DNA from 4 places in the Streptomyces sp. NPDC025784 genome. Region 1 is predicted to be linked to each of the others. Evidence: riboswitches for the same ligand, from Rfam matches in the RefSeq annotation. Region 1 holds a riboswitch; each other region holds the start of a gene.

The links. Region 1 has a riboswitch for cobalamin ahead of nicT (Nickel transporter NicT). Riboswitches for the same ligand answer to the same signal wherever they lie in the genome.
Region 2: it holds a riboswitch for cobalamin, as region 1 does, so the genes downstream of both, ACZ4IF_RS34120 (ribonucleoside-diphosphate reductase subunit alpha) here and nicT (Nickel transporter NicT) in region 1, are expected to answer to the same signal.
Region 3: it holds a riboswitch for cobalamin, as region 1 does, so the genes downstream of both, ACZ4IF_RS26095 (cobalamin biosynthesis protein) here and nicT (Nickel transporter NicT) in region 1, are expected to answer to the same signal.
Region 4: it holds a riboswitch for cobalamin, as region 1 does, so the genes downstream of both, ACZ4IF_RS30480 (CbtB domain-containing protein) here and nicT (Nickel transporter NicT) in region 1, are expected to answer to the same signal.

What each region holds. Positions count from the first base shown of each region.
Region 1 covers NZ_JBVHMN010000001.1:1,028,193-1,034,008, reverse strand. Annotated here, with positions in the region: gene ACZ4IF_RS04480 (D-2-hydroxyacid dehydrogenase family protein) at 1-222, opposite strand, end outside; gene ACZ4IF_RS04475 (hypothetical protein) at 348-929, shown strand; gene ACZ4IF_RS04470 (YcnI family copper-binding membrane protein) at 960-1,712, shown strand; gene nicT (Nickel transporter NicT) at 1,806-2,909, opposite strand; cobalamin riboswitch at 2,938-3,141, opposite strand; gene ACZ4IF_RS04460 (Cys-Gln thioester bond-forming surface protein) at 3,392-4,762, opposite strand; gene ACZ4IF_RS04455 (single-stranded DNA-binding protein) at 5,060-5,530, opposite strand; gene ACZ4IF_RS04450 (GTPase) at 5,705-5,816, opposite strand, start outside.
Region 2 covers NZ_JBVHMN010000019.1:94,839-100,654, reverse strand. Annotated here, with positions in the region: gene ACZ4IF_RS34140 (GntR family transcriptional regulator) at 219-983, shown strand; gene ACZ4IF_RS34135 (DUF3311 domain-containing protein) at 1,229-1,552, shown strand; gene mctP (monocarboxylate uptake permease MctP) at 1,549-3,147, shown strand; gene ACZ4IF_RS34125 (GNAT family N-acetyltransferase) at 3,395-3,919, shown strand; cobalamin riboswitch at 3,994-4,132, shown strand; gene ACZ4IF_RS34120 (ribonucleoside-diphosphate reductase subunit alpha) at 4,268-5,816, shown strand, end outside.
Region 3 covers NZ_JBVHMN010000012.1:68,746-74,561, reverse strand. Annotated here, with positions in the region: gene cobN (cobaltochelatase subunit CobN) at 1-743, opposite strand, end outside; gene ACZ4IF_RS26100 (cobyric acid synthase) at 740-2,248, opposite strand; gene ACZ4IF_RS26095 (cobalamin biosynthesis protein) at 2,298-3,260, opposite strand; cobalamin riboswitch at 3,371-3,511, opposite strand; gene ACZ4IF_RS26090 (hypothetical protein) at 3,776-3,997, opposite strand; gene ACZ4IF_RS26085 (inorganic phosphate transporter) at 4,010-5,263, opposite strand; gene ACZ4IF_RS26080 (lysozyme) at 5,441-5,816, opposite strand, start outside.
Region 4 covers NZ_JBVHMN010000015.1:221,416-227,231, reverse strand. Annotated here, with positions in the region: gene ACZ4IF_RS30500 (LacI family DNA-binding transcriptional regulator) at 1-156, shown strand, start outside; gene ACZ4IF_RS30495 (nuclear transport factor 2 family protein) at 253-645, shown strand; gene ACZ4IF_RS30490 (four-helix bundle copper-binding protein) at 739-1,113, shown strand; gene ACZ4IF_RS30485 (histidine phosphatase family protein) at 1,479-2,057, opposite strand; cobalamin riboswitch at 2,203-2,343, shown strand; gene ACZ4IF_RS30480 (CbtB domain-containing protein) at 2,382-2,603, shown strand; gene ACZ4IF_RS30475 (CbtA family protein) at 2,626-3,396, shown strand; gene ACZ4IF_RS30470 (acyl-CoA dehydrogenase family protein) at 3,868-5,049, shown strand; gene ACZ4IF_RS30465 (oxygenase MpaB family protein) at 5,119-5,816, shown strand, end outside.

The sequences.
Region 1 (5,816 bases):
CAACGACGCCGGGAAGGGCACCCGCTCGCGCAGGGTGACGACGATGTCGAAGTCCGCCAGCGCCGCCGCCAGCGCGTCCTCGGCCGCGGCCTCGCCGCCCCCGGCGGCCCGGGGCCGCTCGCGGAAGCTGACGACCTCCACGTCGTCGGCGAGCGGTGACCAGTCGGCCACCTCGGTCGCGACTCCCTGGAAGTCGTCGAGCACGGCGCAGCGAAGTCGCATGTCAGGTCCCTCCCAGGATCAACCGGACCCTATCCGAGCCGTGTCGGGGCCGGAGCGTCCGGACGCGGGGCGACTCCCGGGAAGCCACGACCGTCCCTCCCGCCGCATGGCAGTATCTGGGCTCCATGAGTGCGTCCCCGGCAGTACGGAGCCTGCGCGCGGCGGTGTTCGCCGTGCTGTGCGTGCTGCTCGCCGCCGGGGGACACGGACTGGCCACGGGACAGGCACCGCCGCTCCGGGCGGACGCCGCCGGGGTCCTCGCCGTCTTCGTCGCCGCCTGCCTGCTGGGCGGCCGGGAACGCTCGCTGCTCGGGATCGGCGGCGGGATGCTGGCCGCGCAGGCCGGGCTCCACTTCGGGTTCGAGGCGTCCCGGCCGCGCATGGCGATGACCATGCACGGGGCGCACATGACGCACACGCACGCCATGACACCGCACGCCACGGCCGCACATCTGGCCGCGGCCCTGCTGGCGACCTGGTGGCTGCGGCGCGGTGAGGCCGCGCTGTGGACCCTGCTGCGGTGGGCCGTGACGCTCGTCCCGGGTCTCGTGGCGTGGTGGCGGGTAGGGACGGAAACCTGCTCCGCCCCGGCGCGCCGGGGTGCCGTACGCCCCGCGCCGGTGCGGGCGCGTGCGCTGCGGCAGGTGCTGCTGCGGCACGCCGTCTCCCGTCGGGGACCGCCGGCCGGGCTCGCGTACACGACCTGACCGCGTTCCACACCAGTACGGAGTCCCCTGATGTCCCCGATGAGCACCACCCTGCGCCGCGCCGGCGTCGTCGCCGCCCTGAGCACCGCCGGAGTCCTGACCGCGGCGGGTGCCGCCTTCGCGCATGTGACGGTCCACCCCGAGAGCTACCCCAAGGGCGCCACGGACGGTGTCCTGACCTTCCGCGTCCCCAATGAGGAGGACACCGCCAGCACCACGAAGGTGCAGGTGTTCCTGCCCACCGACCACCCGGTCCTGGGCGTTCTGGTCACTCCGCAGGCGGGCTGGACCGCCAAGGTGACGACCACCAGGCTGAAGAAGCCGATCAAGACGGACGACGGCACGATCACCGACGCCGTCTCGGAGATCACCTGGACCGGCGGCCGGATCCGGCACGGCGAGTTCCAGGACTTCGACGTCGCCTTCGGCCAACTGCCGGACGACACCGACCAGCTGACCTTCAAGACCCTGCAGACCTACTCGGACGGCAAGGTGGTCCGCTGGATCGAGGAGACGCCGAAGGGCGGCGAGGAGCCGGAGAGCCCGGCGCCGCTGCTCTCGCTCACCGCCGAGAGCGCGGGCGGGGCGGGCTCCGGTGAGGGGTCGTCCTCGGCGTCCTCGTCGGCGCCGGCGTCGGAGTCGACGGCCAAGGCCTCGACGGCGAGCGACAAGAGCAGTGACTCGACCGCTCGCGGCCTGGGCGTCGCCGGGCTGGTCGTGGGTGTCCTCGGGCTGCTCGCCGCAGGGTTCGCCCTCGCCCGCGGCCGGAACGCACGCTCCTAGTCGCCGCGCGGCGCCCGCGACCGGAACGCGCGGGCTCGCCCCCTGCGCGGCTGCCGCCCCGCCGGTTCCGGCCGGCGGGGCGGCAGCTCGGCGTCAGCTCCCGTCGGCGGGGCGGACCGCCCAGCGTTGCTCGACCTTGGCGAGCCGCCAGTACGCCACGGCCGCCGCCCAGACGACGACGAACAGTCCGACGATGATGTAGCCGACGTTGTCCAGGTCGAGGCCCGCTGTCCAGCCCGTCACCGCATCGCTCAGTTCGAGCTTGTCGTGCAGGACACCCACCAGCTCGATGGTGCCGATGAAGAAGGCCACCGCGATGGACAGGCCGGTGATGGTGAGGTTGTAGAAGACCTTCCGGACCGGGTTGGAGAAGGCCCACTGGTAGGCGAAGTTCATGAACGTGCCGTCCAGGGTGTCGAACAGGCTCATCCCCGCGGCGAACAGCAGCGGCAGGCAGAGGATCGCGTACCAGGGCAGCCCGGCCGCGGCGCCGCTGCCCGCCATCACCATCAGCGTGACCTCGGTGGCGGTGTCGAAGCCCAGGCCGAACAGGAAGCCCAGCGGATACATCTGTCCCGGCCGGGTGATGGACTTCGTGAACCGGCCGAGGACGCGATTCATGAACCCGCGTGAATTCAGGTGCTGTTCGAGTTCGGCCTCGTCGTACTCGCCCGTGCGCATCGCCCTGAACACCCGCAGGATGCCGACGAGCGCCACCAGATTCAGGGCCGCGATCAGGTAGAGGAACGACCCGGAGACCGTGGTGCCCATGACACCGAGCACCTGATGCGTGCTGGAGCCCTCGTTCATGATGCGCCCGGCCAGCTGGGTGCCTCCGGCGATGAGCGCGGCCAGCAGGACCACGACGCTGGAGTGCCCGAGCGCGAACCAGAAACCCACCGACACCGGTCGTTCGCCGTCGGCCATCAGCTTCCGGGTGGTGTTGTCGATCGCGGCGATGTGGTCGGCGTCGAAGGCGTGCCGCATGCCCAGCGTGTAGGCGGTGACGCCGAGGCCGATGCCGAAGGCCCTGGACCCGACCTCGTAGTGCTCGGGCACCACGAGCAGGAACAGGACGCCGAAGGCGACGACATGCAGGCCCGCGATCACGGCGAGGAGCACGGCGGTCCGCACCGTGTCCTCGCGCCGCCAGCGGAACGTGGCGGGGGAAGGGGACGACTGCGTGGGCAGGGTCATGCGGTCACGCTCCAGCACCTCGTGGATCACTTCGTGAGATGCCGTGGCCGGTCTCCTGGCTGACGGGTTCGCGCGTCCGCCCCTGCCTTCCCGGCCGTACGGCCAGTGGCGCCGCCCGAGGAGGGCGGCACGGGACGGAAACTCCCCGATCACAGTGGCGAGGGCCGCTCCGGCCTGGGCCCCTGAGGGGCCGTCACCGGTCTTCCCGAACACCACGGCCCGACAACCGTAGGGGTGGCCCGGGCCCGCAGCAAAGCCGGGCGCCCGTGCGGGTATCGAAGATCACAAACGGCTGCCCGCGGCGCGGGACCGCCCGACCCGGGGCCGGGACACGTCCGGCCGGCCGGTGGAGCGGTCCTTCAGCAAGGCCCGTGAGCCCGGGCGCCCGGGGTGAGCCGGGGCCACGGGCTCACAAAGCCGCCCTGAGTACGGTCAGCCGCTGTCGAGCCGTCGAGGTGCCGGGCGGCTCAGTCCTGCGCGGCTCAGTCCTGCGTGGGTGACTTCTTGCGGCGGACGAGGACCACCGCGGCGCCGCCGATGACGACGAGGGCGATGGCGATCCCCGCGATGACGGGTGTCGCGTTCGAACTGCCGGTCTCGGCGAGATCGCTGTCGCCGGCGGACGTGCCGCCCACCGAGGCCGGGCTGGGCTCACTGACCGTCTGGGTCGAGATGTCGTTCGCGCTGCCCTGGGTCTTGCAGTCGAGGACGCCCTTGAACCGCTTCTGGAAGCCGTTCGGACCGGTGATCGTGAAGTCGTACGCCTGGTCCTCCTGGAGCGGAATGGTCACCGTCCCGGACGCGTCCGCCCCGATGGTGTGCTCGCTCCCCATCAGCTCGAAGGTGAACGGCTCGTCGCCCTCATTGGCCGCCGTGATGTCCACGCCGCCCTCGGCGCAGTTCTTCTTGGCGGACAGAGCCGGTATGGCGCCCTTCTCGGCCCAGTCGGCGGTCGCCGTCGCGGAGACCGTCGACTCGCTGGAGCCCGCGAGGATCTGTGTCTGGCTGCGGGTCTCGGAGGTGAAGGCACGGCCGACCGGCACGGTCGTGGAGGCCTGCACCGTGAGCGCGGCCGAACCGTCCGCGCTGTCCTTCGGCACGTCGAAGTAGACGTGGCCGCCGTCGACGGCGGACGTCACCGGCTTGCCGTCCTTGTCGACGATCTTCACGCCGGAGGCTGCGGCGTCCGCCGGGGGCGCCACCGCCACACTGTCCGCGTTGGTGTGCACCGTGACCGGGCCGAGCCGCTCGCCGGCATGACCGGAGACCGCGGGCGGGGTGAGGTTCAGCGAGGCCTTGGGCTCGGGAAGGTTCCGCGCGCTCTTCTGCAGGTAGTCCGCGAGCTTCTGCGCGCCGGGGTCGGCCGCGTCCACGTCGGCGCCGTCCGAGTACCGCCAGATGGCCACCTGCGTACCGGCGGCCGCGTCCTTCTCCGTGAGGCTTGCGACGCCGGCCTTCGCGGCGAGGGCCGCGAGGTCGTTCACCTGCGGGTAGGAGTTCTGCAGGATCCAGCGGATCTTGCCCGCGTCCTTGTTGGCGCCCAGCGACGTGCCGCTCCAGGGCGTCTCCTGGTACTTGGCGTCCCGCTGGGTCGGGTTGTGGAGGTCGACGCAGTAGGTCTGCAGCATGCCGCCGTCGTCGACGGACATCTCGAACAGACCCGCGGAGACCCACGAGTCCTCGCCGTGATCGTGGATGACGGCGGAGCCGTAGGTCTTCAGGTCGCCGATGGTGGCGGTCGCGCCACCGAGGCTCTGCGGGGTCTCGTCGGCGGCGGCCGTGCCGGCGGTGGCGAGCGCCCCCGCGGCGACGAGACCCGACACCAACGTCGCGGCGGTGAGACGGGCTGTCACCCGCCCGCGCGCGAACGACGCAGAGAACGAACGAAACACAGAATTCCCCTTCGCGCAGGACCCGTTGATGTGGGGGAAGGTCCCGCCAGCAGAATCAGAAGCCCCGTGAGCTATGCCCGGCATCCTAAAGACGCGGCGCACCACGCCCCCCGGTCATTCCATCCGATAACCGATCCGACTCGGAATCGTTATCGCTCACCTGCTTGTGAGCTGCGCTTATCGACAAATCCACGATGGCGGATCGGTTCGAATTCGCCGATAAGGCGCACTTCGGTCAGATCGCGTGGGTCTCTGACATCACGTCACACCAACTGGTTCGGCCCGCTGTTGGGAGGCCGCGTCCGGAGAGGCGGGTGAGAGGGTGTCCCAACTCGGTTCAGGCCGCGACGGCGAGACCGGTCCCGCGTCCCCCTTCGACGGCCTGCGGAAGGCCGAAGTGCCGCGGGACAGGTCGTGTCCGATCGCCGTCGCGTCGACCTCCGCGGACGTCCAGCTCTGGCCGTCCCGCGTCTCCGTACGGACCTTCAGCCGCCCCTGGACGAGGACCGGATCGCCCACGGACACGGACGCCCCCACGTTCGTCGCGAGGGACTTCTTCGCCCACACCGTGAAGAAATTGGTGTGCCCGTCGACCCACTCGTTCTTCTCGCGGTCCCAGTAACGCGAGGTGACCGCCAGCCGGAACCGGGCCGACGCCCCGGTCGGCGCCTCCCGGTAGACCGGTTGTGTCGCGACGTTCCCCACCACGCACACCGTTGTCTCGTTCATGCCCGAACCCCTCTCCCGTGCGAATGCGTCCGACGCGGCGACCGCTGCGCTGCTGCGGTCGCCGCGAGTTCAGACTGCCTCCGCCGGGCCGGGCCCGCCGGGCCCTGTGGGCCACCGGCCGATTGTGGACAACCGCCTCACGCGAAGGAGTGGCAGCAGTCCGGCACGATGCCGTTACCCGACGGAGGCCGGCGCCGCCCCCGTCACCCGCCCGTACTCCTCCCGGACCTCCCGGTACCGCAGCAACTCCGCGGCCAGGGGATCGAGCACACGGGCCCTGCCGCAT
Region 2 (5,816 bases), on a different contig from region 1:
TCTGTTCAAGCGTCCGGCCCGATGCCCCGACCGGACCACCCGCGCGCGGCGCACGGGCCGCGCGTCCGTGATGGACTAGACCAACGAGTGAGCCGACGGTATATAGAGGGGATCACGGAAGGTGCGGGGGGTACTCGCACATGAAGCCGTGCCACGATGTGAGCCGTGGCCGATGCGTAGGTCGGCCGCTTCGGCATCCGGAGCCGGGAAGGCAGAGCATGAGCACCGACGTCAGCAGTGCGGAGAACGAGGGTGGCGCGCCCATCCGTACCGCGCGCGTGCCCAAGTACTACCGCCTGAAGAAGCACCTGCTCGACATGACGGAGACCCTGCCGCCCGGCACGCCGGTTCCGCCCGAGCGCACCCTCGCCGCCGAGTTCGACACCTCGCGCACCACCGTGCGGCAGGCCCTTCAGGAACTGGTCGTCGAGGGCCGCCTCGAACGCATCCAGGGCAAGGGCACCTTCGTCGCCAAGCCGAAGGTCTCCCAGGCGCTCCAACTCACCTCATACACCGAGGACATGCGCGCGCAGGGCCTCGAACCCACCTCGCAGCTCCTGGACATCGGCTACATCACCGCCGACGAGACGCTCGCCGGCCTGCTCGACATCTCGGCCGGCGGCCGGGTGCTGCGCATCGAGCGGCTGCGCCTGGCGAGCGGCGAGCCGATGGCGATCGAGACGACCCACCTGTCCGCGAAGCGCTTCCCCGCGCTGCGCAGGTCGCTCGTCAAGTACACCTCCCTCTACACCGCGCTCGCCGAGGTGTACGACGTCCATCTCGCCGAGGCCGAGGAGACCATCGAGACCTCGCTGGCCACCCCGCGCGAGGCAGGGCTGCTCGGCACCGACGTCGGCCTGCCCATGCTGATGCTCTCCCGCCACTCGCTCGACAAGCAGGGCGAGCCGGTGGAGTGGGTGCGTTCGGTGTACCGGGGCGACCGGTACAAGTTCGTGGCCCGCCTCAAGCGCCCGCAGGACTAGGGGCTTCGTTCGGATCAGCTCGGGTCCGCCGCCCCGGGACACCCGGCCGGCGGCGGAACGGGCCCGCGCAGCCCGTCGGGAGCGGCGTCCGGGACGCCGCTCCGGGTGCTGTCGGGTTGACGGGGCGTCGCGGTCTCATTGCTGTTGGGGACCGATATGCGGACGAGGGGTTCCGCTTTGCTGACGCCGTCGCCTACATTGCCTGCGCGTTACACAGGTGATCAGCGAGGGGACGGAGTCGCCGTATGTCAGATGTGCCTGAAGTGAAACCACCGGTGGTCACGCCGGTACGCGTAGTGATCGCCCTGTGTCTGCTCGCGCCGTTCGTGGCGATGCTGTGGGTCGGCTCCTACGCCAAGGCCGACCCGGCCTTCATAGGCATCCCGTTCTTCTACTGGTACCAGATGGCGTGGGTGCTCATCTCGACGGCGCTCACGATGGTCGCGTACCAGCTGTGGCGGCGTGACCAGCGGGTCCGCGCCTCCGCCGCCACCCGCACTTCCACCAAGGGCGCCCCGGCCTCCGCCGAGGGTGCCGAAGCATCCGCCGAGGGGAGTGCCGGAGCATGAAGGACGGCGTCAACGGCGTCGCACTCGGCGTCTTCATCTTCTTCTTCCTGGCCGTCACGGTCGTAGGGTTCCTGGCCGCGCGCTGGCGCAAGGCCGACAACGAGCACAGCCTCGACGAATGGGGACTGGGCGGACGGTCGTTCGGAACCTGGATCACCTGGTTCCTGCTCGGTGGCGACCTGTACACCGCGTACACGTTCGTGGCCGTACCGGCCGCCATCTACGCGGCGGGCGCGGCCGGCTTCTTCGCCGTGCCGTACACGATCCTGGTCTACCCGCTGATCTTCACCTTCCTGCCGCGCCTGTGGTCGGTGTCCCACAAGCACGGATACGTGACGACGTCCGACTTCGTGCGCGGCCGCTTCGGCTCCAAGGGCCTGTCCCTGGCCGTGGCGGTCACCGGCATCCTGGCGACCATGCCGTACATCGCGCTCCAGCTGGTCGGCATCCAGGCCGTCCTGGACGTGATGGGCGTGGGCGGCGGCGACAACACGAACTGGTTCGTCAAGGACCTTCCGCTGCTCATCGCCTTCGGTGTGCTGGCCGCCTACACCTACTCCTCGGGCCTGCGCGCCCCGGCCCTGATCGCGTTCGTGAAGGACACCCTGATCTACATCGTGATCGCGGTGGCCATCATCTACATCCCGATCAAGCTGGGCGGATTCGACGAGATCTTCAAGGCGGCGGGTGACAAGTACACCGCGGCCGGCGCGGGCGGGCTCGTGCCGCCCGAGGCGGGCCAGTGGACCTATGCCACGCTCGCGCTCGGCTCGGCGCTCGCGCTGTTCATGTACCCGCACTCGATCACGGCGACGCTGTCCAGCCGCAGCCGCGAGGTGATCCGCCGCAACACCACGATCCTCCCGCTGTACTCGCTGATGCTGGGCCTGCTCGCGCTGCTCGGGTTCATGGCGATCGCGGCCGGGGTGAAGGTCACCAACGGCCAGCTCGCGATCCCGCAGCTGTTCGAGAACATGTTCCCGGACTGGTTCGCGGGTGTGGCCTTCGCGGCCATCGGCATCGGCGCGCTGGTCCCCGCGGCCATCATGTCGATCGCCGCCGCGAACCTCTTCACGCGCAACATCTACAAGGACTTCATCAAGCCGGACGCCACTCCGCAGCAGGAGACCAAGGTCTCCAAGCTGGTCTCGCTGCTGGTGAAGGTGGGCGCGCTGGTCTTCGTCCTCACCATGGACAAGACGGTCGCCATCAACTTCCAGCTCCTGGGCGGCATCTGGATCCTGCAGACCTTCCCGGCCCTGGTCGGCGGCCTGTTCACACGCTGGTTCCACCGCTGGGCGCTCCTCGCCGGCTGGGCCGTGGGCATGCTCTACGGCACGATCGCCGCGTACGGGGTGGCCTCGCCGACGCAGAAGCACTTCGGCGGCAGCGCCAAGGAGATCCCCGGCATCGGGGAGATCGGCTACATCGGCTTCACGGCGTTCACCCTGAACGTGGTCGTGACGGTCGTCCTCACGTTCGCGCTGCGTGCGTTCAAGGCCCCGGACGGCGTCGACGAGACGTCCGCCGAGGACTACACGGCGGACGCGGGCGACCCGGGGGTCGAGGTGGAGCTGCCGGTGGCGGCCCACTGACCCGGCGGTTCCACACTCCGCGGCGCCCCTCGGTCAGGGGGGCGCCGCGGTCTTTTCGCGCCCGCCGTCCTGCCGTCGTACGGCGGCAGGCCCCACCGCCCGGACCTGGGGGCCCGCCCGGGCCGTGAGGTCCGTCGACTCCACCGGGGCCGACGACTCCACCGGATCCGGCGGGGCCGACCGGCGCCGCTGCCCCGCCCCCGGGAATTCGGCGGCCCTCCCCCGCGATCTCCCCCAGACTGTGCGCATGGACACAGTCATCCGCGTCGCGCATCCCGAGGAGTACCCGGGCCTCGGCGAGATCACCGCCCAGGCCTATCTCCGCGACGGGCTGCTCGACTTCGGGGAGAGCGACGCGTACCTGGGAGAGCTGCGGGACGTGGCCAAGCGCGCCGCCGCGGCCGACGTGCTCGTCGCGGTCGAACGCGGATCCACGCCCGGCACGCAGCGGCTGCTCGGTGGGGTGACCTTCGTGCCGCGCGGCGGCGCCATGGCCGACATCGCCCGCCCCGGCGAGGCCGAGATCCGCATGCTCGCGGTCGCCCGGGAGGCACGCGGCCGGGGTGCCGGGGAGGCACTCGTCCGCGCCTGCGTCGACCGCGCACGGGCCACGGAGGGCTGCGTACGCATCGTGCTGTCCACCCAGCACTCCATGCACGCCGCCCACCGGATCTACGAGCGCCTCGGCTTCACCCGCACCCCGGACCGCGACTGGAACCCGATCCCGGAACTGGACGACATCCGGCTGCTCACCTACGAACTGACGCTCTGACAGCTCTTCTGCCACCCTCCGAAGCCGACACGACACAACATGTGGGGGTGGTCCCGCAGCCCGGCACAAGATGTATGCTCATGCTCGCTGTCGCCGCAGGGGAATCCGGTGCGAATCCGGAACTGTCCCGCAACGGTGTACTTGTGCGTGTTCGCGTCTCCGCCTGCACGCGCTGGCTTCAGTCCGAGGACCTGCCGACAGCGCACCCCGGCCGTCCGGCCCGGGTGCCGACGACGTCCGGGCCTCGCGGAATGGGCCGGTGGACGCGGTGTGCTGCCCTCCGGCCGGCGCCCCCGTGTGCCTCCGTGCCTCCCGACAGGCCCCGTGCCGAGCGAGGGAGAGCCCCACGTGACCATCGCGCCAGCCGATCCGGCTTCAGCGTCAGCGCAGCAGGCCCCGGTGGAGACGGACGGTCCCGGTACCGCGCTGCTGCGGATCCTGACCGATCTCACCGCCGACCTCCCCGACGCCGACCCCGGCCGGGTCGCGGCGGCCGCGCTGCGCGGCCGGTCCGCCCGGGCCGACGAGGCGGAGCTGCGTGAGCTGGCCACCGAGGCGGCGGCGGGACTCATCTCCGAGGACCCCGCGTACTCGCGGCTGGCCGCCCGGCTGCTGACGATCAGCATCGCTGCCGAGGCCGCCTCGCAGGGCGTCGCGTCCTTCTCCGAGTCGGTCGCCGTCGGCCACCGCGAGGGTCTTGTCGCGGACCGTACCGCGGAGTTCGTCCGCCTGCACACGGCCCGCCTCGACGCGCTCGTCGACGTCGAGGGCGACGACCGCTTCGGCTACTTCGGTCTGCGCACCCTGCACAGCCGTTATCTGCTCCGCCACCCGATCACCCGCCGGGTGATCGAGACGCCCCAGCACTTCATGCTCCGGGTGGCGTCGGGTCTCGCCGAGGACGACACCGTCCGCTCCGTGGACGAAGTCGCCGCGCTCTACCGGCTGATGAGCCGTCTCGACTACCTGCCCTCCTCCCCCACGCTCTTCAACTCCGGTACGCGGCACCCGCAGATGTCGTCCTGCTACCTCCTCGACTCCCCGCTGGACGAGCTCGACTCCATCTACGACCGCTACCACCAGGTGGCCCGGCTCTCGAAGCACGCGGGCGGCATCGGGCTGTCGTACTCCCGCATCCGCTCGCGCGGTTCGCTCATCCGCGGCACGAACGGGCACTCCAACGGCATCGTCCCGTTCCTGAAGACCCTCGACGCCTCGGTCGCCGCGGTGAACCAGGGCGGCCGGCGCAAGGGCGCTGCGGCCGTCTACCTGGAGACCTGGCACTCCGACATCGAGGAGTTCCTGGAGCTGCGCGACAACACCGGTGAGGACGCCCGGCGCACGCACAACCTGAACCTGGCGCACTGGATCCCGGACGAGTTCATGCGCCGGGTGAACGAGAACGGTGACTGGTCGCTGTTCTCCCCGGCCGACGTGCCGGAGCTGGTCGACCTGTGGGGCGACGAGTTCGACGCCGCCTACCGCAAGGCCGAGGAGGCCGGGCTCGCCCGGAAGACCATCCCGGCCCGCGATCTGTACGGCCGGATGATGCGCACCCTCGCGCAGACCGGCAACGGCTGGATGACCTTCAAGGACGCCGCCAACCGCGCCGCCAACCAGACCGCCGAGCCGGGCCACACCGTCCACTCCTCGAACCTGTGCACCGAGATCCTGGAGGTCACGGACGACGGGGAGACGGCGGTCTGCAACCTCGGTTCGGTCAACCTCGGTGCCTTCGTGGGCAACGGCGACATCGACTGGGAGCGGCTGGACGAGACCGTCCGCACGGCCGTGACGTTCCTGGACCGGGTCGTCGACATCAACTTCTACCCGACCGAGCAGGCGGGCCGTTCCAACGCCAGGTGGCGCCCGGTGGGCCTCGGCGCGATGGGCCTCC
Region 3 (5,816 bases), on a different contig from region 1:
TGGAGGACGGGCACGTCCAGGTCGGCGAGCGCGCCGATGTCCCACGCCTCCTCGTCGCCGCCCGCGGACGCCGGGGAGGCGTGCGTGCCGCCCGCCGCGAGCACGGTGGCGACCAGCGCGTCGGCCCTGCCGAGGATCTCGTACAGGCCCGGGTCCGCGCCGCGCAGCGAACCGCAGAACACCGGCAGCGCGTTGGCGCCCCGCGCCTCGATCGCGTCGCACAGCGTGTCCACGAACGCGGTGTTGCCGGACAGCTCGTGGGCCCGGTAGAACAGCACGCCGACCGTGGGACGGCCCTCGGCGGCCACGCGCTCGCCGTGCACACCGAACTCGGCCGTCCGGTGCGGCTCCTCGAAGCCCTCCCCGGTGAGCAGCACGGTGTCGGAGAGGAACCGCGCCAGTTCGGTGAGGTTGGCCGGGCCGCCCTCCACCAAGTAGCGCAGCGCCTCCGCGACCACACCGGCGGGCACCGACGACTCGGCCATCAACTCGGCGTCGGGCACGGACTCGCCGCCGAGCAGGACGGTCGGCACACCCGACGCCCGCAGCACGGCCAGGCCCTCCTCCCAGGCGCGCTTTCCGCCCAGCAGCCGTACGACGGCGACGTCCGCGCCGTCGAGAAGAGCGGGCAGCTCCGTCACGACGTCCACCCGGGTCGGATTGCCGATCCGGTACGGGGCGCCGGAGGCACGGGCCGCCAGCAGATCCGTGTCGGCGGTCGACAACAACAACACTGTGCTCATGCGGGCGCTCCCGGTGGAATGAAAGGCAGTCCTTGCGGCGCGCCCGACTCGATGAGCCGCAACAGCGCTTCCGTGTCCGCGTGTTCGTCGATCAGATCGCCGAGCCGGTCCAGCTGCTCCTCGCGCAGCGCCGCGAACGACGTGTCGGCGGCCAGCACGAAGCGGCGGCCCGCGGCGGCGGCTACCTCGCGCAGGAAGGCCCGCCGGAATCCGTCCGACTCCAGCGAACCGTGCCAGTGGGTGCCCCACACGGAGCCGACGCGGCATCCGTCCAAGAAGGGTTCCCCGCCGGTGACATCGGCGACACCGTGGTGGATCTCGTACCCCTCGACCCGTTCGCCCAGGGCCTCGCCGACCGGTCTGGTCAGCGTCTTCTCGTGCGCGAACCGCACCCGCACCGGGAGCAGTCCGAGCCCGTCGACGTGGCCTGCGCGGCTCTCCACGTCGTCCTCGATGTGCTCGCCGAGCAGCTGGAAGCCGCCGCAGATGCCGAGCGTGGGCCGCCCCTCGGCGGCCCGGCGCAGCAGCGCGTCGGCGAGGCCGCGCTCGCGCAGCCACTCCAGCGCCTTCACGGTTCCCCGCGTCCCGGGCACGACGACCAGGTCGGCGTCGGCGAGTTCCTCGGCCCGGTCCACGAACCGCACGACCACGCCGGGTTCGGCGGCCAGCGCGTCGACGTCCGTGAAGTTCGACATCAGCGGCACCGCGCAGACGGAGACCCGCAGGACGTCCTCGCCGACCGGGGCGGTGACCTCCGACTCGCGGACCGCCCCGCGCAGCGACACCCGCAGCCCGTCCTCCTCGTCGATGCCGAGGCCGTGCCGGAACGGCAGCACGCCGTAGGAGGGCCGCCCGGTGAGGTCCTTCAGCATGTCGAGACCGGGTTCCAGCAGCGACACGTCGCCGCGGAACTTGTTGACGAGGAACCCGGCGACGAGCGCCTGGTCCTCGCGCGACAGCAGCGCGACGGTCCCGAAGAACGAGGCGAACACACCGCCGCGGTCGATGTCGCCGACGACGAGCACGGGCAGCCCCGCGTTGCGGGCGATGCCCATGTTCACGATGTCGGTGCGCCGCAGATTGATCTCGGCAGGGCTGCCGGCCCCCTCACAGATCACCGCGTCATACGTGCCCCGCAACTCGGCCAGACAGTCCAGGACCGTGCCGAGGAGCGCCTGTTGGCGGCCCCCGTGGTAGCCGCGCGCGCTCATCTCGCCCACGGGCTTGCCCATGAGCACGACCTGACTGCTCCGGTCGCTGCCCGGCTTGAGCAGCACGGGGTTCATCAGCGCGGTCGGCTCCACGCGCGCGGCCTGCGCCTGCATGGCCTGCGCGCGCCCGATCTCGGCACCCTCACGGGTGACGAAGGAGTTGAGGGACATGTTCTGCGCCTTGAACGGCGCGACCTTGACGCCCCGTCGCACCAGCCACCGGCAGATCCCGGCGGTGACGACGCTCTTGCCGGCGTCGGAGGTCGTCCCGGCGATCAGCAGTCCGCCGCTCATGACACTGCTCCTTCGCGCGCTCCGGCATCCATGGCGTACCCCTCCCCGGTCATGCCCCGGCCCCTCTCCGCCGAGCGGCGGCGCGCCCGACGAGCGTCCGCCCGACGGCGCACGCGCCCAGCGCCAGCCAGCCCACGCGGCGCGACAGCCGTACGGCCCGTTCGATGTCGGCGACGGCCACCGCACGGCCGTCGCCGTTGAGGACGGGCCGGTGCTCGACCCGGCCCGCGTACGAGAGCGTCCCGCCGAGCCGCACCCCGAGCGCCCCCGCGAACGAGGCCTCCACCGGACCGGCGTTGGGACTCGGATGCTTGTGGGCATCCGTGCGCCAGGCGCGGGCGGCGCTGCGCGGGGCGCCACCGGCGACGGTCGCGAGCACGGCGGTCAGCCGCGCCCCCGGCCAGCCGGCGACGTCGTCGAGCCGCGCCGAAGCCCAGCCGTACCGGCGGTACTTGGGCGACTTGTGTCCGACCATCGCGTCGAGCGTGTTCACGGCGCGGAAGGCGACCAGACCGGGCGCACCGCCGACGGCACCCCACACCAGGGCTCCCACCACGGCGTCGGAGGTGTTCTCGGCCACGGACTCGACGACGGCCCGCGCGATCCCGTCGGCGTCCAGCGCCTGGGGGTCGCGCCCGCACAGGTGCGGCAGCCGTTCCCGGGCCACCTCCACGTCGCCGGTGGCGAGCGCCGAGCCGATCGCCCGTGCCTCACGGCCGAGTGTGGTGCCGCCGACGACGGCCCAGGTGGCGGCGGCGGTCAGCGCGACGGAGGCGGCGGGGGAGGGCCGGACGGCACGGTGGGCGAGGGCGGCGAGGGCGGTGGCACCGCCCACGCACACGGCGGCGTGCAGCGCACCCCGTCCGCGGTCGTCCCGCCACAACACCCGTTCCACGGCGCCCGCGGCCCGCCCGAACACGGCGACCGGATGCCCCCGGCGAGGATCGCCGAGCAGCAGGTCGCCGAGAAGGCCGGCGGCGGCGCCGTACGCGAAGACGCGATCGGCACGCATCGGTTCAGCCGGCCGTCAGGTCGGTCTCAACCGTCGTTCGCGTCCTGCGCAGAGCACTTGGGCAGCCGTGCATGGCGACATGTCCTCACTCAGGGTGTCCACGCCCTGGTTCGACGAGACCGGCGGTGAGAGTTCCTGGCTCCCGGGACATCTCTTCCCCGGTGACAGTGGCGGGACCGCGCCGGACTTGCACCGGCTTCCTCTCTTGCCGCCGTACTTGGCTCCGGCAGTCCACCACGGGGCGAGAACAGCCGTCAACTTGCTGTTGACCTGCGAGGAGAGAGTGTGCTGAGCCCCACACCGCCACCACGCCCGGCTGCCCGCCAAGACCGAATTGCGCCGTTCTCCGGGGCCGTTGCACAGGCCCGCGGACCGCCCTCCGACGACCCGGAACGCATCCCGCCGCGCGCGTCCGCCTGTCGTCCCCTCGCGCCGGAGGGCCCCGGCACGACGAAGGGCGGGTACGGGACTACGTGTCCCGTACCCGCCCTTCGTGCGGCAGAGCGTCGCCCGTGTCAGGAGACGATGATGAAGATCCCGTACGCCACGGCCGCCGCGCAGGCCGCGAAGCAGGCGTACGCGCCGGTGACCGCGAGGGCCGCCGAGTCGCCCCGGGCGGACGCCGACTCACGCTTGGAGAGGCCGACGATGCCGAGGGTGAAGAGGCCGACGAGTGCCACGGTGGCCCCGAGGCTGACTCCGAAGACGGAGCCGAGAGCTGCCCAGTCGATGTTCATGCTGTTCGTTCCTTACACCGTGGCCGGGCGGGTGGGTTCGGCGGAGGGGCCGGGGTCCGGCACCGGGATGGTGGCCTTGAGCTCGGTGTCGGCCGCGGTGACCGGGCCGGCCGGCGGCACGGCGACGGCGGCCATCGCCGTGGTGACGACGCCGGCGGGCTCGGCGTCGACGTCGTTCACGTTGTCGACGGTGACCGGCTGGCGGCGCGACAGCGTCCAGATGACGCCGGCGCCGGCGACCAGCAGCACGCCCGTGAGGACGATGCCCCAGGTGCCCTGCTTGGTCAGGAACTCGGCGGAGGCACCGGCCAGACCCGCGGCCGGCAGGGTCAGACCCCAGGCCACGAACATGCGGGTCGCGGTCGACCAGCGGACCACACCGCCCTTGCGGCCGAGGCCCGAGCCCATCACGGCGCCGGAGCAGACCTGGGTGGTGGAGAGGGAGAAGCCGATGTGCGAGGAGGCCAGGATGGCCGTCGCGGCGCTGGTCTGGGCGGCGAAGCCCTGCGGCGGCGCGAGATCGGTGAGGCCCTTGCCCATCGTGCGGATGATGCGCCAGCCGCCCAGGTAGGTGCCGAGCGCGATGGCCATACCGGCCGAGACGATGACCCAGGTGGGAGGGTTCGAGCCGGGGGCGATGACGCCGCCGGTGACCAGGGCCAGGGTGATGATGCCCATCGTCTTCTGCGCGTCGTTCGTGCCGTGGGCGAGGGAGACCAGGCCGGCGGAGGCGATCTGGCCGGCGCGGTAGCCCTTGGCGGTCGCCTTCTCCTCGACGCGACCGCCGATGCGGTAGGTCAGCCGGGTGGCCAGCATGGCGGCGATTCCGGCCACGATCGGCGCGGCCACCGCGGGGATGAGCACCTTGGTGACGACGGTCGAACCGTTCACCGACGACCAGCCCGCCGACATGACGGCGGCACCGATGAGGCCGCCGAAGAGTGCGTGGGAGGAGCTGGAGGGCAGACCCAGGAGCCAGGTCAGCAGATTCCACAGGATGGCGCCGACGAGCGCCGCGAAGATCACTTCGGTGCGTATGCCCTCTTCGTTGATGATTCCGCCGGAGATCGTCTTGGCGACCTCCACCGAGAGGAACGCACCGACGAGATTCAGCACGGCGGACATGGCCACCGCCGTCTTGGGCTTGAGAGCGCCGGTCGAGATGGTCGTCGCCATCGCGTTGGCAGTGTCGTGGAAACCGTTCGTGAAATCGAACACGAGAGCGGTGACGATCACGATTCCGAGGAGGAGCGTGATGTGTTCCATTTACCCAGGCTTCTGTTGGACGTCAGTGGCATGTGGACCGTAAGCAACCTGGGTGAACGGAAGATGAACTGAGGCAGGCTGTGGGGTGTCTCAATCGGTGGGATGCCCCTCCGTTTGTGCCGGAGGGGTCCCTCGTTCCTCGAACGCAGGCGGAATATCGGGCTCCGCTACCAGTGTCTAGCCTCGGGTGAGCCTCTTGAGTCCGGTTATGGACCCATTGAAGAGATTTTGGTCACCCGGCAGGCTGCCGCTGTTGTCGTACTGCCAGAACGTCCAGTAGGACCAGCCGGCCGGCAGGGCGCCGGCGTCCGCGGAGTCGTAGCGCGCAAGCCACAGGGCGTGGTTCGCGCCGAAGGCCCGGCTGGCGCCGGTGCAGGTGTTCCACCAGTGCGTGGTCGTGTAGATCACCGGGCGGCGGCCGGTCTGCCGCTTGACCTCGTCGCTGAACGCCTTGATCCAGCTCACCATCCTGGCCTTGCTCAGGCCGTAGCACTTGCGCTTGCCGTACGGGTTGTACTCGATGTCCAGCGCGGGCGGCAGCGTCCAGCCGTCC
Region 4 (5,816 bases), on a different contig from region 1:
GGCCGGGCCCTCGCACGTCTGGAGGGCGATGCGGCCTCCGGCGGCCGGTCGTCCGAGGGGCCTGGCCCGGGGGAGGAGACCGGCCGGGGGGAGGAGACCGTCATCGCTCCAAATCTGGTGGTGCGCGGCACCACGGCCGCTCCGGGGGGTGGCTGAACGACCGCCGAGGCTGGACGGCGCCCCGTCGCATGGCTAGTGTGATCGACGAATAGTCAATTTGTTGAGTATGGATATGAGGATGAGGTGGGCGTGATGGATTCCTTCCGCAAGGCCGTGGAGGCCGGTGATCTCGCCGCGGTCGAGGACATGCTGTCCGACGACGTCGTCTTCCACAGCCCCGTCGCCTTCAAGCCCTACCCCGGGAAGGCGATCACCGCGGCCATCCTCCGCGGCGTCACGCGCGTCTTCACCGACTTCCACTACGTCCGCGAGATCGGCGGCGCGGACGGCCGCGACCACGCGCTCGTCTTCGAGGCGAAGGTCGGCGACAAGAAGATCACCGGCTGCGACTTCCTCCACTTCGACGAGGACGGGAAGATCGACGACTTCATGGTCATGGTCCGCCCGCTGTCCGCCGCCCAGGCGCTCTCCGAGGCGATGGGAGCCCAGTTCGACCGGATCGCCCAGGAGGCGGCCGGCGCGTGACGTCGGGCGGCCCGGTGTGCACCGGGCGCACAGGGCCGTGTTCCGGACGCCGCGGACGGGTTTGACGCGAAGGCGCGCGGCTACCCGCGCGTGGTGACATCGACGACTTCCCGGCAGGAGCTCATCCGGTTCCTGGAGGACCGCTTCGCCTGCGCCCAGGCGTGCACCGAGTGCGCCAGGGTCTGTGCGCTGCGCGCGAGCCTCATGGATCCGGACGGGCCCGAGGAGCAGGATCGCGTACGCCGCAAGGGCATCCAGTGCACGGAAGTGTGCGACGCGACCTGCCTGGTGCTGTCCGAGGGGACGCACCGGGACGAGGCCGCTGTCCGCTCCCAGGTGGAATGGTGCCGCGACGTCTGCCTGGAGGGCGCCCTCGTCTTCGACGAGTACGACGGTGCGCGGGACGCGGCGAAGGAGTGCCGTGCGTGCGCGCAGGCGTGTGCGGACTTCCTCGCGGTCCTGGGCTGAGGGCGGCAGGGGCCGTCCGGCGCCGCGCGCCGTGCGGGACGCTGTGGGCCGAGCGCCGCGCGAAGCCGTCCGCCGGCCCGCCCGGGCGCGGGTGGGAGCGGCACGACGGGACGGGACCGGAACGTCCGGGCCGGGAACGGCGCTCCGGCGGATGCCTGGGACTCCGGCGGGCGGCGGGAACTCCGGCGGATGCCTGGGACTCCGGCGGGCGGCGGGAACTCCGGCGGATGCCTGGGACTCCGGCGGATGCCTGGAACTCCGGCGGATGCCTGGAACTCCGGCGGACGGCGGGAACTCCGGCGGATGCCTGGGACTCCGGCGGACGACCGGAACATCGGCCGGCGACCGGAATTCCGGCCGGCGCATCAGCCCGGCTCCGCCAGTGGACGCCCCGCGCGTACGTTCCAGCGCCCCGATCGCCCGCTGAACTCCGTGGCGGTCAGGGGCGGTACGTCGACGCGCCAGAAGGCCGCGTCCGGCGCACCCAGAACCCGCACCAGCGCGGCCCGTACGACCTCCGGCTCCACCACGGCGACCGTCCGGCCCGACGCCTGCGCGGTGCCGTCCAGCCAGCCGGCCACCCGGTCGCAGAACGCCCGTACCGACTCGCCGCCGTGCGGCGCGGCCCCGGGGTCGGCCAGCCAGCCCGCCACCGCCTCGGGCTCCTGCGCGCTCACCTCCGCCAAAGTCGCACCGCGCCAGCGGCCCACGTCGAGACCGGCCAACTCCGGTGCGTCCGGGGCGCCTTCGAGACCGAGAGCGTCGGCGGTCGCACGACAGCGCACGGCGGGGGAGACCCACTGCCGCTCCGCGGCCGGCAGCTGTCCCGCAGCCGCCCGCGCGAGCCGCAGTCCGGACGCGTCGAGCGGACGTCCGTCGTCGAAGCGGGCCTCGCGCAGTGCGGCGCCCAGCGCGGCTGAGATCAAGATCACTCGACTTGTCATGTCCTCACTCTCATGGGTTCTCGTGGTGTCCGCCGGCCCGAAAAGCCTTATGGGGCAAGGGAATCCGCCGCACACCCGGTCCGTGGGGGCGCACCCCGTGCTCCCCCGTGCGCCCTTGGCCGGAACCCGCCGACGCGGTACCGTCGCGTCGAAATCGACGACGGCTCGGCGGAAGCCCGGTGGAAATCCGGCACGGTCGCGCCACTGTAAGCCCAGCACGACCCCCCCTCGCCAGGGGCGGTGAGGGCAGGGCAAGTCAGACCCGCGGCTGTCGTCCAGTGCACCACCGGAATGGGACGCGAGTTCCCCAGGAGGTTCTGCCCCATGGCGCAGTCCGTCGCTCAGCCGACCGCCACACCCACCGCGGTACCCGCCAAGCTGCCGATCGGCGCGATCGCCCCCTGGGCGGTCTTCTTCGGCATCCTGATGCTGGTCCTGCTCTACTTCGTCGGCGCCGAACAGGGCGCCACCGCAGTCGTGTCCGGCGAGAACGTCCACGAGTGGGTCCACGACGCCCGCCACCTGCTCGGCTTCCCGTGCCACTGACGACCACGGGACGTACGAGCCGATGAATTCCGCAATCGTAAGAAACCTGTTGGTGCGTGGCATGCTCGCGGGACTCGCCGCGGGCCTGCTCGCCCTGGTCGTCGCCTACTTCCTGGGCGAGCCGCGCGTCGACTCGGCGATCGGCTACGAAGAGGCGCACTCCCACGCGCACGAGCACGGCGTGGAAGCGGTGTCCCGCACGATGCAGTCCACCGGCGGCCTGGCCACCGGCGTCCTCGTCTACGGGGTCGCGTTCGGCGGTATCGCCGCTCTCGCGTACTGCTTCGCGCTCGGCAGGATCGGCCGCTTCGGGCCGCGGGCGAGCGCGCTGCTGCTGTCGGTGGCGGGCCTGCTCGCGGTCTATGTCGTGCCGTTCCTGAAGTACCCGGCCAACCCGCCGTCGGTCGGCGATCCCGACACCATCGGGAAGCGCACGACCCTGTACTTCCTGATGATGGTGCTCAGCGTGCTGCTGGCCGTCGCGACCGTGATCCTGGGCAAGCGCCTCGCGCCGCGCCTGGGCAATTGGAACGCGACGATCGCGGGGGGCGCGTTCTTCGTCCTCACGATCGGTCTCGCCTACGCGTTCCTGCCGGCCGTGAACGAGGTTCCGAAGGACTTCTCGGGCACCCTGCTCTGGCAGTTCCGGCTCGCGGCCCTCGCCATCCAGCTGACCCTGTGGACCGCCTTCGGGCTCGTCTTCGGGTTCCTGGCCGAACGGGTGCTGGCGCCTAAGCCGGCCGCCGGAGGCCGACAGGAGGTCACCGCGGGGGCGACTCCCGTGGCCCACTGAGCGGTGACGGAAGGGCGGCCCCGGTCCTCGACCGGGGCCGCCCTCCTGCGTGCACCGGACGTCAGGCCGGCCGGATCAGCAGCTCGAAGCCGTCCAGCAGCGCCGTGAGGCCGACGTCGAAGTGCTCGTCGATCTCCCTGTCGTCGGCGGCGCGGGCCAAGGGCGGCACGGGGGGCACGCGGCCTCCCGCTCGGCGCGGTGATGATCGCCGGTGCCGTGGTGGTGGCGGTGCGTGCCGAACGGGCCCGGGGCCCGGTGATCGGACAAGAGGCGCCGGAGAGACGGTGATCGGCCGAGAGGCCCCAGGGCCCGGTGATCGGGCCCCGGGGAAGGAGTGGCGGTGGTCGCCGAAGGGGAGCACGGGAAATTCCTCTGACGCGTCATCAGCATTCCCAAGTTCTGCAACACGTTCTACTCTGTGCGCCGACCAGCCGGGAGAACCAGCTCGGGCACCGGGCAACAGGAGGCGCCGTGCATCTCGAATACACGCCGGAGCAGCAGCGTCTGCGCACCGAACTGCGCGACTACTTCGCCCAGTTGGTGCCCGACAACGCCTACGCCCGGTACGCCGATCCCGCCTCGCAGAAGCGCTTCTACCGCGAGACCGTCCGACGTCTGGGCGCGGACGGCTGGCTCGGCGTCGGATGGCCGGAGGAGTACGGCGGGCGCGGGCTGACCCCCATGGAACAGTTCATCTTCTTCGACGAGGCGGCCCAGGCGGGCGTGCCCCTGCCCCTGATGGCCCTCAACACCGTCGGCCCGACGATCATGCAGTTCGGGACGGAGGAGCAGAAGTCCCACTTCCTGCCCAGGATCCTCTCCGGCGAGATCGACTTCGCGATCGGCTACAGCGAGCCCGACGCCGGCACCGACCTCGCCGCGCTGAAGACGAAGGCGGTCCGCGACGGCGACGGCGACTACGTCGTGAACGGGCAGAAGATCTGGACGACGAACGGCGACACCGCCGACTGGGTCTGGCTCGCCGTCCGCACCGACCCCGACGCGCCGCCCCACAAGGGCATCACCATGCTCCTGGTGCCGACCTCCGACCCCGGCTACTCGTGCACGCTGATCAACACACTCGCCTCGCACGACACCACCGCCAGCTACTACGAGAACATCCGGGTCCCCGTCACCCGCCGGGTCGGCGAGGAGAACAAGGGATGGCGGCTGATCACCAACCAGCTCAACCATGAACGCGTGACGCTCGCCGCGCACGGCACCATGGCGATCCGGGCCCTGCACGACGTGCAGCGCTGGACCATGGAGACCAAGCTCACCGACGGCCGCCGCGTCGCCGACCTCCCGTGGGTGCGCCGCCGGCTCGCGCAGACCCACACCCGGCTCGACGCCATGAAACTGCTCAACTGGAAGATGGTGAACGCCGTCCAGGAGGGCACCCTCACCCCGCAGGACGCCTCCGCGGTCAAGGTGTACGGCTCCGAGGCGCGCCGCGACGCGTACGCCTGGCTGATGGAGATCGTCGCCGCGCCCGGGGTGCTCAAGGAGGGCTCCGCGGGAGCCGTCCTGCACGGCGAGCTCGAACGTGGCTACCGCTCCGCGGTGATCTTCACCTTCGGCGGCGGCAACAACGAGATCCAGCGCGAGATCATCTCGTGGATCGGACTGGGGATGCCCCGGGTCCGGCGTTAGCCTGACACGGTGGAGAGCACGTTCCCGGGCGACCCGGGACTCTTCGGTCCCCGCTCCGTGACCTGGCAGATGCACGGCGACCCGATGATGTGGGTCGCCGGCATCCGCGCGCTGTACCTCCAGGCCCTGCACCCGCGCGTCGTGCGCGGGGTGACGCAGAACTCCGACTTCCGGCGCGACGCCTGGGGCCGGCTGATGCGCACCGCGGACTTCGTCGGCACGACGACGTACGGCACCGGTGAGGCTGCCGAGAAGGCAGGGGCGAGGGTACGAAAGATTCACAGCATGCTCACGACCACCGATCCCGGCACGGGGGCGCGCCACCCGGTCGACGAACCCGGACTGCTGCTGTGGGTGCACTGCGCCGAGATCGACTCCTACCTCCACGTGCTGCGGCGCTCCGGCTTCCGGCTGACGGACGAGCAGGCCGACCGGTACGTCGCCGAACACCTGGTCAGCGCGCGACTGGTAGGGCTCGACCCCGCAAACGTACCGGCGAGCCGGGTCGAGCTGGCCGCCTACTTCGACACGATGCTTCCGGAGCTCGCGGCGGGTCCCGAGGCCCAAGAGGTGGACGCCTTCCTGCGGCGTCCGCCCGTCCACCCGCTGATGCTCCCGGCGCGCGCCGTGCTCTGGCGGCGCGTGGCACAGCTGGCGTACGCCTCTCTGCCGCCGTACGCCCACGAGTTGTACGGCAGGCCCGCCCCGCCGCCGGCCTCGGTGACCCGGCACCTGCGCGTCACGGGCACCGCCCTGCGCTGTGTTCC